DNA from 3 places in the Streptomyces cinnabarinus genome. Region 2 is predicted to be linked to each of the others. Evidence: riboswitches for the same ligand, from Rfam matches in the RefSeq annotation. Region 2 holds a riboswitch; each other region holds the start of a gene.
The links. A riboswitch is a leader RNA that binds a small molecule or an ion and turns the genes downstream of it on or off. The one in region 2 is predicted to bind cobalamin.
Positions count from the first base shown of each region.

Region 1: it holds a riboswitch for cobalamin, as region 2 does, so the genes downstream of both, STRCI_RS27075 (ribonucleoside-diphosphate reductase subunit alpha) here and STRCI_RS38500 (energy-coupling factor ABC transporter permease) in region 2, are expected to answer to the same signal.
Region 3: it holds a riboswitch for cobalamin, as region 2 does, so the genes downstream of both, STRCI_RS09870 (cobalamin biosynthesis protein) here and STRCI_RS38500 (energy-coupling factor ABC transporter permease) in region 2, are expected to answer to the same signal.

Region 1 is NZ_CP114413.1:5,960,389-5,963,653, reverse strand. It holds gene mctP (monocarboxylate uptake permease MctP) at 1-1,559, shown strand, start outside; cobalamin riboswitch at 1,665-1,803, shown strand; gene STRCI_RS27075 (ribonucleoside-diphosphate reductase subunit alpha) at 1,924-3,265, shown strand, end outside.
Region 2 is NZ_CP114413.1:8,516,944-8,520,208, reverse strand. It holds gene STRCI_RS38515 (RidA family protein) at 1-152, opposite strand, end outside; gene STRCI_RS38510 (LysR family transcriptional regulator) at 225-1,136, shown strand; gene STRCI_RS38505 (hypothetical protein) at 1,307-1,516, shown strand; cobalamin riboswitch at 1,606-1,790, shown strand; gene STRCI_RS38500 (energy-coupling factor ABC transporter permease) at 1,821-2,528, shown strand; gene STRCI_RS38495 (energy-coupling factor ABC transporter substrate-binding protein) at 2,525-2,887, shown strand; gene cbiQ (cobalt ECF transporter T component CbiQ) at 2,894-3,265, shown strand, end outside.
Region 3 is NZ_CP114413.1:2,189,702-2,192,966, forward strand. It holds gene STRCI_RS09860 (serine protease) at 1-921, opposite strand, end outside; gene STRCI_RS09865 (CU044_2847 family protein) at 902-1,258, opposite strand; cobalamin riboswitch at 1,446-1,585, shown strand; gene STRCI_RS09870 (cobalamin biosynthesis protein) at 1,687-2,628, shown strand; gene STRCI_RS09875 (cobyric acid synthase) at 2,625-3,265, shown strand, end outside.

The DNA.
Region 1 (3,265 bases), 2.6 Mb from region 2:
TCATCTTCTTCTTCCTGGCCGTCACGGTCATGGGCTTCCTGGCCGCCCGCTGGCGCAAGGCCGAGAACGAGCACAGCCTCGACGAATGGGGCCTGGGCGGACGGTCGTTCGGCACCTGGGTCACCTGGTTCCTGCTCGGCGGTGACCTGTACACGGCCTACACCTTCGTGGCCGTCCCGGCGGCGATCTACGCGGCCGGCGCGGCGGGCTTCTTCGCGGTGCCGTACACGATCCTCGTCTACCCGCTGATCTTCACCTTCCTGCCCCGGCTGTGGTCGGTGTCCCACAAGCACGGGTACGTGACGACCTCCGACTTCGTGCGCGGCCGGTTCGGCTCCAAGGGCCTGTCGCTGGCGGTCGCGGTGACCGGCATCCTCGCGACCATGCCGTACATCGCGCTCCAACTCGTCGGCATCCAGGCGGTGCTGGACGTGATGGGCGTCGGTGGCGGGGAGAACACCAACTGGTTCATCAAGGACCTCCCGCTGCTGATCGCGTTCGGTGTGCTGGCGGCGTACACCTACTCGTCCGGCCTCCGGGCCCCCGCGCTGATCGCCTTCGTCAAGGACACGCTGATCTACCTGGTGATCGCGGTGGCGATCATCTACATCCCGATCAAGCTGGGCGGGTTCGACGAGATCTTCGCCGGCGCGGGCGAGAAGTTCACCACCACCGGCGTGGGCGGCCTGGTGCCGCCGGAGGCCGGCCAGTGGACGTACGCCACGCTGGCGTTGGGCTCGGCGCTCGCGCTGTTCATGTACCCGCACTCCATCACGGCGACGCTGTCGTCGAAGAGCCGTGACGTGATCCGCCGCAACACCACGATCCTGCCGCTGTACTCGCTGATGCTCGGTCTGCTCGCGCTGCTCGGCTTCATGGCGATCGCGGCCGGAGTGAAGGTGGAGAACGGCCAGTTGGCGATCCCGCAGCTGTTCGAGAACATGTTCCCGGACTGGTTCGCGGGCGTGGCCTTCGCGGCGATCGGCATCGGCGCCCTGGTGCCGGCGGCGATCATGTCGATCGCGGCGGCGAACCTCTTCACCCGCAACATCTACAAGGACTTCATCAGGCCGGACGCGACTCCGGCGCAGGAGACCAAGGTCTCCAAGCTGGTGTCCCTGCTGGTGAAGGTGGGCGCGCTGGCCTTCGTCCTGACCATGGACAAGACGGTCGCCATCAACTTCCAGCTCCTGGGCGGCATCTGGATCCTGCAGACCTTCCCGGCGCTGGTGGGCGGCCTGTTCACCCGCTGGTTCCACCGCTGGGCCCTGCTGGCCGGCTGGGCGGTCGGCATGATCTACGGCACGGTGGCGGCGTACGGTGTGGCCTCCCCGACCCAGAAGCACTTCGGCGGCTCCTCCAAGGAGATCCCCGGCATCGGCGAGATCGGCTACATCGGGCTGACGGCCTTCGTCCTGAACCTCGTGGTGACGGTGGTCCTGACCTTCGTTCTGCGCGCCGCGAAGGCCCCGGACGGCGTCGACGAGACCAGCCCCGAGGACTACACGGCGGACGCGGGCGACCCCGGCGTACAGAAGGATCTGACGCCGGTCCACTGAGGCACAGGCAGGGAAGCGGGCCGCCGAAGAGCAACACCAACGGCGGCCCGCTTTCATGCAATTACACCCAGCGACACAACATCTGGGGGTGGCGAAGCAGGCGAGCACAAGATGTATGCTCATGCTCGCTGCCGCCGCAGGGGAATCCGGTGTGAATCCGGAACTGTCCCGCAACGGTGTACTTATGCGTGTTCGCGCACGTATGGGAGTCAGTCCGAGGACCTGCCGACAGCGCACCCGGCCGTTCGGCCGTGGTGCCCGACGTCCGGGCCTCGTGGAATGGGCCGGTGGACGCGACGCCCCGTGCGCTCGTGAGCTGCCCCCTGCCCGCAAGGCCCCGTGCCGAGCGAGGGAGAGCCCCCACGTGACCATCGCGCCAGCCGACCCGGTTTCCGCCGCCCCGGTGGAGACCGACGGTCCCGGTACCGCGCTGCTGCGGACCCTGACCGAGCTGACCGCCGACCTCCCCGACGCCGACCCCGGCCGGGTCGCCGCCGCCGCGCTGCGCGGCCGGTCCGCCCACGCGGACGAGGCGGAGTTGCGCGAGCTGGCCACCGAGGCCGCCGCCGGGCTCATCTCCGAGGACCCCGCCTACAGCAGGCTGGCCGCCCGGCTGCTGACGATCTCCATCGCCGCCGAGGCCGCCTCGCAGGGCGTCGTCTCCTTCACCGAGTCCGTCGCGGTCGGGCACCGGGAGGGGCTCATCGCCGACCGGACCGCCGAGTTCGTGCGGATCCACGGCGAGCGCCTCGACGCCCTCGTCGACTCCGGCGCCGACGACCGCTTCGGGTACTTCGGGCTGCGCACCCTGCACAGCCGGTACCTGCTGCGGCACCCCATCACGCGCCGGGTCGTGGAGACCCCGCAGCACTTCATGCTCCGCGTCGCCGCCGGTCTCGCCGAGGACGACACCACTCGGGCACTGGACGAAGTCGCCGCGCTCTACGGGCTCATGAGCCGCCTCGACTACCTCCCCTCCTCGCCCACGCTCTTCAACTCCGGCACCCGGCACCCCCAGATGTCGTCCTGCTACCTCCTCGACTCCCCGAACGACGAGCTGGACTCCATCTACGACCGCTACCACCAGGTCGCCCGGCTCTCCAAGCACGCCGGCGGCATCGGTCTTTCCTACTCCCGGATCCGCTCCCGGGGTTCACTGATCCGCGGCACCAACGGGCACTCCAACGGCATCGTCCCGTTCCTCAAGACGCTCGACGCCTCCGTCGCCGCCGTGAACCAGGGCGGACGCCGCAAGGGCGCGGCCGCGGTCTACCTGGAGACCTGGCACTCCGACATCGAGGAGTTCCTGGAGCTGCGGGACAACACCGGTGAGGACGCCCGCCGGACGCACAACCTGAACCTCGCGCACTGGATCCCGGACGAGTTCATGCGCCGGGTGAACGAGGACGCCCAGTGGTCGCTGTTCTCCCCCGCCGACGTGCCCGAGCTGGTCGACCTGTGGGGCGAGGAGTTCGACGCCGCGTATCGCAGGGCCGAGGCCGCGGGGCTCGCCCGCAGGACCATCGCCGCCCGTGATCTGTACGGCCGGATGATGCGCACCCTGGCGCAGACCGGCAACGGCTGGATGACCTTCAAGGACGCCGCCAACCGCACCGCCAACCAGACGGCCCTGCCGGGCCATGTCGTCCACTCCTCCAACCTCTGCACGGAGATCCTGGAGGTCACCGACGACGGGGAGACGGCGG
Region 2 (3,265 bases):
TGCTCCACCACATCGTCGGAGATCGTCATGGTGGCGTAGTCGAAGCCGGTCGTGCCGGACACATGCACCCAGGCGCCGTCCACCACAGCTCGGGCGTAGCCGATCTGCTCCTCGAACGTCGAGCCGCTGAGGATCGCGCGTCGCTCTGTCATGCGCCGAACGCTAGGTGACCAGCGCAGATACGTCTAATACGAGCTCAGCCATGCCCTGATATCACTACGCGTATGGAACGACCCGAGCTTCCCCTCCCCCAACTCCACGCCTTCGTCGTGCTCGCCGAGGAACTCCACTTCGGTCACGCCGCCGCGCGCCTCGGTATCGCCCAGCCGCCACTGAGCCAGCAGATTCGCCGACTGGAGGACAAGGTCGGGCACTCGCTGTTCAGCCGGGGCCCCGGGCGGGTCGCCCTCACCCCCGTCGGGCGTGAGCTGCTTCCCGCCGCCCGCCGGGCCCTCGGTGACCTCGCCGACGGGCTGGCCGCCGCACGCGCCGTCGGCGGCGGCAGTTCCGGCCGACTGCGGATCGGCTTCGCCGCCTCGCTGGCCCTGACCGTGCTGCCCAGTCTGCTGCGGGACTTCCGGCAGCGGTTTCCCGGCGTGCGGCTGGACATCCGGGAGATGACCACGGCCCCACAGATCGCCGCGCTGCACGACCGGAGCATCGACATCGGCCTCCTGCGCGAGCCCTCCGAGGCCGAGAACCCGGACCTCGACTTCCGGACGGTGCTCAGCGAGCCCTACGTGGCCGTACTGCCCAGCGCGCACCCCCTGACCGGGCAACGGACCGTACAGCTCACGGATTTGTCCGACTCCCCGTTCGTGCTGCTCCCCCGGGAGGTGGGTCCGGGGCTGTACGACCGGATCCTCGGCCTGTGCGCGGCGGCGGGGTTCGTTCCGCGGGTCGTTCAGGACGCGGTGGAGTGGCAGACGGTGTGCGCGCTCGTGGAGACCGGGCTGGGTGTCTCCCTGGCTCCGGCGAGCATCCGGCGTATTCGCCTCAAGGGCGTCGCCTTCCGGAGGATCTCTCCCGGGGCCGCCCGTACGCGCGTCGCCGTCGCCTGGCGCGGGAACGACCAGAACCCGCTGGTCACCCATCTCCTCGGGGCCGTCAGCCAGGAGGCACCGCGGGTCCCGTAAATTCAGACCGAGTTCTCCCGCTGCCTCAGCAAGCGGCTCGTCCGAGAAGGCGGAGCGTCCGCCTCCTTCAGGTGAATTGCCCGGGCGTGTTGACTCCGCGTGCCGGGTGCGCGGTACCTCCCGAGCGGGTCCTCGCACGGTGTGGGATCCGTCTCGAAGGAGAGGCACTCATGCGCGCACGCTTCACCCTCCTGCCCGCTGCCCTGACCGCGACGGTGCTTGCGACGGCCGGGGACGCCGCCGCCCACGACGGCCCCCTTCTGGGTGTCTCCAACCACGCGCCCGTGGTGTCGGTGGTCAACGGCATCGAGCTGAACGACCCGTTGGAGGACGTCCTGGAGCACACCCTCAACTTCGGTGACGGCTATCACTGGGAGTGACCCCGGCGGGTGCGCGCTCTGGGCGTATGAGCTGGCGTGCGCCGTCTTTGCGCCCCCGAGGCGCGCTTGTCAGCCGACCTGATCAGGCACTACTGTCACCACGCCTTGGTGAACGGGAAATCCGGTGTGATGCCGGTGCGGCCCTCGCCACTGTGATCGGGAAGTCCGGCTCCAGCCCTCGCGGGCAGCCACTGGGTCCTTGTGACCCGGGAAGGCGGAGCACCGGGCGGTGTCACCCGTCAGCCAGGAGACCGGCCAAGGCACGTCAACCATCCACGAGGTGCTGGAGAGGGTCTGCTGAGCCATGCACATAGCCGAGGGTTTCCTGCCACCGGCGCACGCGGTCGCCTGGGGCGTCGCGTCCGCGCCGTTCGTCGTCCACGGAGTACGGTCACTCACCCGTGAGGTCAGGGAGCACCCGGAGAGCACCCTGCTCCTCGGCGCCTCCGGGGCCTTCACCTTCGTCCTGTCCGCCCTCAAGCTGCCGTCGGTGACGGGGAGTTGTTCCCATCCCACCGGCACCGGCCTCGGGGCCATCCTGTTCCGGCCGCCGATCATGGCGGTCCTGGGCACCATCACCCTGCTCTTCCAGGCCCTGTTGCTCGCCCACGGCGGCCTGACCACGCTCGGCGCCAATGTCTTCTCGATGGCGATCGTCGGGCCATGGGCGGGCTACGCGGTCTACAAGCTGCTCCGGCGCTACGACGTGCCGCTGATGGTCGCGGTGTTCTGCGGCGCATTCGTCGCCGACCTGTCCACCTACTGCGTCACCAGCGTCCAGCTGGCACTCGCCTTCCCCGACCCGAGCAGCGGTTTCCTGGGCGCGCTCGGGAAGTTCGGCTCCATCTTCGCGGTCACCCAGATCCCGCTCGCGGTGAGCGAGGGGCTGCTCACGGTGCTGGTGATGCGGCTGCTGGTGCAGTCCAGCAAGGGCGAGCTGACCCGGCTCGGCGTGCTGCTCTCCGGCGGCAAGCGGGTCCCGGCCGAGTCGAACGAGGCGGTGGCCCGATGAGCCGTAACACCAAGATCAACCTGCTGCTTCTGCTCGCGGTGGCCCTGCTCGCGGTGATGCCGCTGGTCCTCGGGATGGGCGATCACAAGGAGGAGCCGTTCACCGGCGCCGACGGCGAGGCGGAGACGGCGATCACCGAGATCGAACCGGACTACGAGCCGTGGTTCTCCCCGCTGTACGAGCCGCCGTCCGGGGAGATCGAGTCGGCGCTGTTCTCCCTCCAGGCGGCCATCGGAGCCGGTGTCCTCGCCTACTACTTCGGGCTGCGGCGCGGCCGCAAGCAGGGTGAGCTGCGGGCCCGGGAGCGGGATGCCGTGGGCGTGGGAAGTGCCGGGGAGTCGGACGGCGAAGGGGTCTGAGCCCTCGTGCTGCCCATCGACGCGGCGGCGCACAGCAGTCGCTGGCGCCGCCGCCATCCCGTGGACAAGGCCGTGCTCGGGCTCGGTCTCACCGTGCTCGCGATCTCGCTGCCGCCCTGGCCCGGCGCCGCGCTGGTCCTGGTGACCGCCCTCGCCGTGCTGCTGGGTCCGGCGGGCGTGCCGGGCCGGAAGCTGTGGCGGGCCTACCGGGTGCCTCTGGGCTTCTGCATCACCGGCGCAGCCACGCTGCTGGTCCAGGTGGGCGGGCCGGACGGCTTCGTCTCCCTCGCCGACGACGGCGCGGTGCGGGCCGGGGAGTTGCTGCTGCGCACCTCCGCGGCCTCCCTGGGCGTGCTGCTGTTCGCGTTCACCACGCCC
Region 3 (3,265 bases), 6.3 Mb from region 2:
GAGGGCGCGGGCCGGCTCCCGTACCGGCGGGAACTGTGCGCCCAGCGCCTCCGCCAGGGTCCGGACCGGGTCCGTGTCCGGCTGGCCCGCGAAGTCCGTCACCGTGTGGCCCGCCGCGCGCAGCAACGGGAGCACTCCCGCTCGTACCAGCGACGACTTGCCCACTCCCGATGCTCCCGCCACCGGGACGAAGGGGTGTTCGCGCAGTGCCTCCGCGATGCGTTCGCTGTCCGCCCGGCGGGCGAAGAAGAGAGTCGCGTCCTGTTCGCGGAAAGGTTCCAGGCCCCGGAAGGGGGAGGAGCACAGGCCCGGTTCCAGGCCCAGGAGGTGGGCGGCCGGGATGAGGTACGCCGTGCTCGCGCCCGTTCCCGTGTCCGCCGCCACCGTCATGCCGACGACGCCGCCCTGCGCCGTGTCCCAGACCGGGCCGCCGCTGAAGCCGCGGCCGATGGTCCGGCCGCGCGGTTCCATCGACGTCCAGCCCTTGCCCACCGGCGCCCGCAACCGGCCGTCCACCCACACGCCGTGGTCGTCGGTGCGGAGGGGGAAGCCGAGGACGCGGAAGGGGTGGTCCCAGACCGCCGTGCCGCCCGCGAGGCGGACGGGGGTGGTGCCGGGGGCGGCCGACAGCCGCAGCAGGGCGATGTCGCCGCCGCCGTCCCCGGCCACCGGGCGCCAGTGCGTGACCGTCGCGGGCAGGCGGGCGGACGGCGGGTTGAGGAGGGGGAAGTCGACCGTCACCGCGCCCGTCGGCGGGAGCGGGTCCGTGTCGGGGACGCCCAGCGCGTTCGCCACCACGTGGGCGCAGGTGCACAGGGTGTCCTCGGCGATGAGGAAGCCGCTGCCGGTTACCTGGCCGTCGTGGCTCCAGAACCGGGCGATACCGCGCGCGAGTTCGTCGTCAGGTGCGGGCGTCGGCATCGCGCTGCCCGGGAAGCGCCGGTTCGTTCGCCCAGTTCATGGTCACTGTGAAGTGCGCCTCGGTGGAGCCCCTGGCCACCACGACCCCCGCCTCCGCGCTCAGCGTGATGCCGAACTCGACCGTGACCGATTCGGGCGGTCTGGGCAGTTCCCGGGCGCCCTCCAGGACCGCGCCCAGCGCGGGGCGCACCCGGGCGAGCGCCTGCTGGAGGGTCTCGGCCGCCCCGGCGACCGCGCCGCCGCGCGACACGCGCTGCACTCCGGCGGGCCCCTCGCCCGTCACCTCCAGCAGGACGACCTGCCCGTCGTCCAGCACCATTTCGCCCACGTACGCCATGGACCCGGCCCTCCACCTCGGCTGCGCTCGATCGGTCCCCGGTATTCCAGTTCGTCACGGACCGCAGTCGCAAGGCGCTCCCGGGTAGTCACCTCGTGTGGGTGACCCCGCGAGCCAAACCCGCCCCGCCGGACCCGATGTGGGCCTCAGCACACTCTCCCCTCGCAGGTCAACGGCAAGTTGACGGCCCTTCCGGGGCCGTGGTGGACTTCCGGAGCCAATTACGGCGGCAGAAGAGGAAGCCGGTGCGAGTCCGGCGCGGTCCCGCCACTGTCACCGGGGTAGGAACCCCCGGGAGCCAGGAACTCTCGCCACCGGTCTCGTCGTACCAGGGCGTGGACACCCTGAGTGAGGACATATCGCGATGCTCGCCTGCCGATCGACATCCAGCACCAGACCCGTAACTGACTCCGCGATCGGCTGAGCCGATGCGGGCCGATCGCGTCTTCGCGTACGGCGCCGCCGCCGGCCTCCTGGGTGACCTGCTCCTCGGCGATCCGCGCCGTGGGCATCCGGTCGCCGTGTTCGGGCGGGCCGCGGGCGCCGTGGAACGTCAGTTGTGGCGTGACGACCGGGGCCGGGGCGCGCTGCACGCCGGTGTGTGCGCCGGTGGCGCCGTCGCCATGGGGGCGCTCGCCTCTCGTGCGGTACGCCGGTCCCCCGCCGCCTCCATCGCGCTGACCGGCGTCGCCACCTGGGCGGTGGTCGGGGGGACTTCGCTGGCCCGGGAGGCCCGGGTGATCGGGCGGGCCCTGGAGGCGGGGGACGTCGGGGCGGCTCGGGCGCGGCTGCCGCATCTGTGCGGGCGGGATCCGCAGGCGCTGGACGCCGACGGGATCGCGCGGGCGGTCGTGGAGTCCGTCGCCGAGAACACCTCCGACGCGGTGGTGGGGGCGCTGGTCTGGGGGGCCTTGGGCGGGGTTCCGGGGCTGCTCGGGTTCCGGGCCGTGAACACGCTCGATGCCATGGTCGGTCACAAGTCGCCCCGCTATCGGCGGTACGGGTGGGCCTCGGCCCGGCTCGACGACGTCGCCGGCTGGCCGGGGGCGCGGCTGACCGCCGTACTCGCCGCCGCCGCCGGGGGGAACGCCCAGGGTGCGGTACGCGCCTGGCGCGCCGACGCGGTGAAGCACCCGAGCCCCAACGCCGGGCCCGTGGAGGCGTCGTTCGCGGGGGCGCTCGGGGTGCGGCTCGGCGGGACCTTGTCGTACGGCGGACGCATCGAGCACCGGCCGGTGCTGAACGGGGAGGGGCGTGCGGTGGACGTCGGGGACATCGAGCGGGCCGTACGGCTGTCTCGGCGGGTCGGTTGGCTGGCGCTCGGCGTGAGTGCCGTCGCGCGCGGTCTGGTGAAGGGAGCGCGGTCATGACCGGCGGGGGGCTGCTGGTCGCCGGGACCACCTCCGACGCCGGGAAGAGTGTCGTCACCGCCGGGATCTGCCGGTGGCTGGTGCGGCAGGGGGTCAAGGTCGCGCCGTTCAAGGCACAGAACATGTCCCTCAATTCGTTCGTCACGCGCGAGGGCGCCGAGATCGGGCGGGCGCAGGCCATGCAGGCGCAGGCCTGCCGGGTCGAACCGACCGCGCTGATGAACCCCGTGCTGCTCAAGCCTGGCGGGGACCAGAGCAGCCAGGTCGTGCTCATGGGCAAGCCGGTCGGCGAGATGAGCGCGCGCGGCTATCACGGCGGGCGGCAGCAGCGGCTGCTCGGCACGGTGCTGGACTGTCTCGCGGAGTTGCGGGGCACGTATGACGCGGTGATCTGCGAGGGGGCGGGCAGTCCGGCCGAGATCAATCTGCGGCGGACCGACATCGTCAACATGGGGATCGCCCGGAATGCCGGGCTGCCGGTGGTGGTGGTCGGTGACATCGACCGCGGGGGCGTCTTCGCCTCCTTCTTCGGGACGGTGGCACTGCTCTCGCCCGAGGACCAGAAGCTCGTCGCCGGGTTCCTCGTCAACAAGTTCCGCGGCGACGTCTCGCTGCTGGAGCCGGGCCTGGACATGCT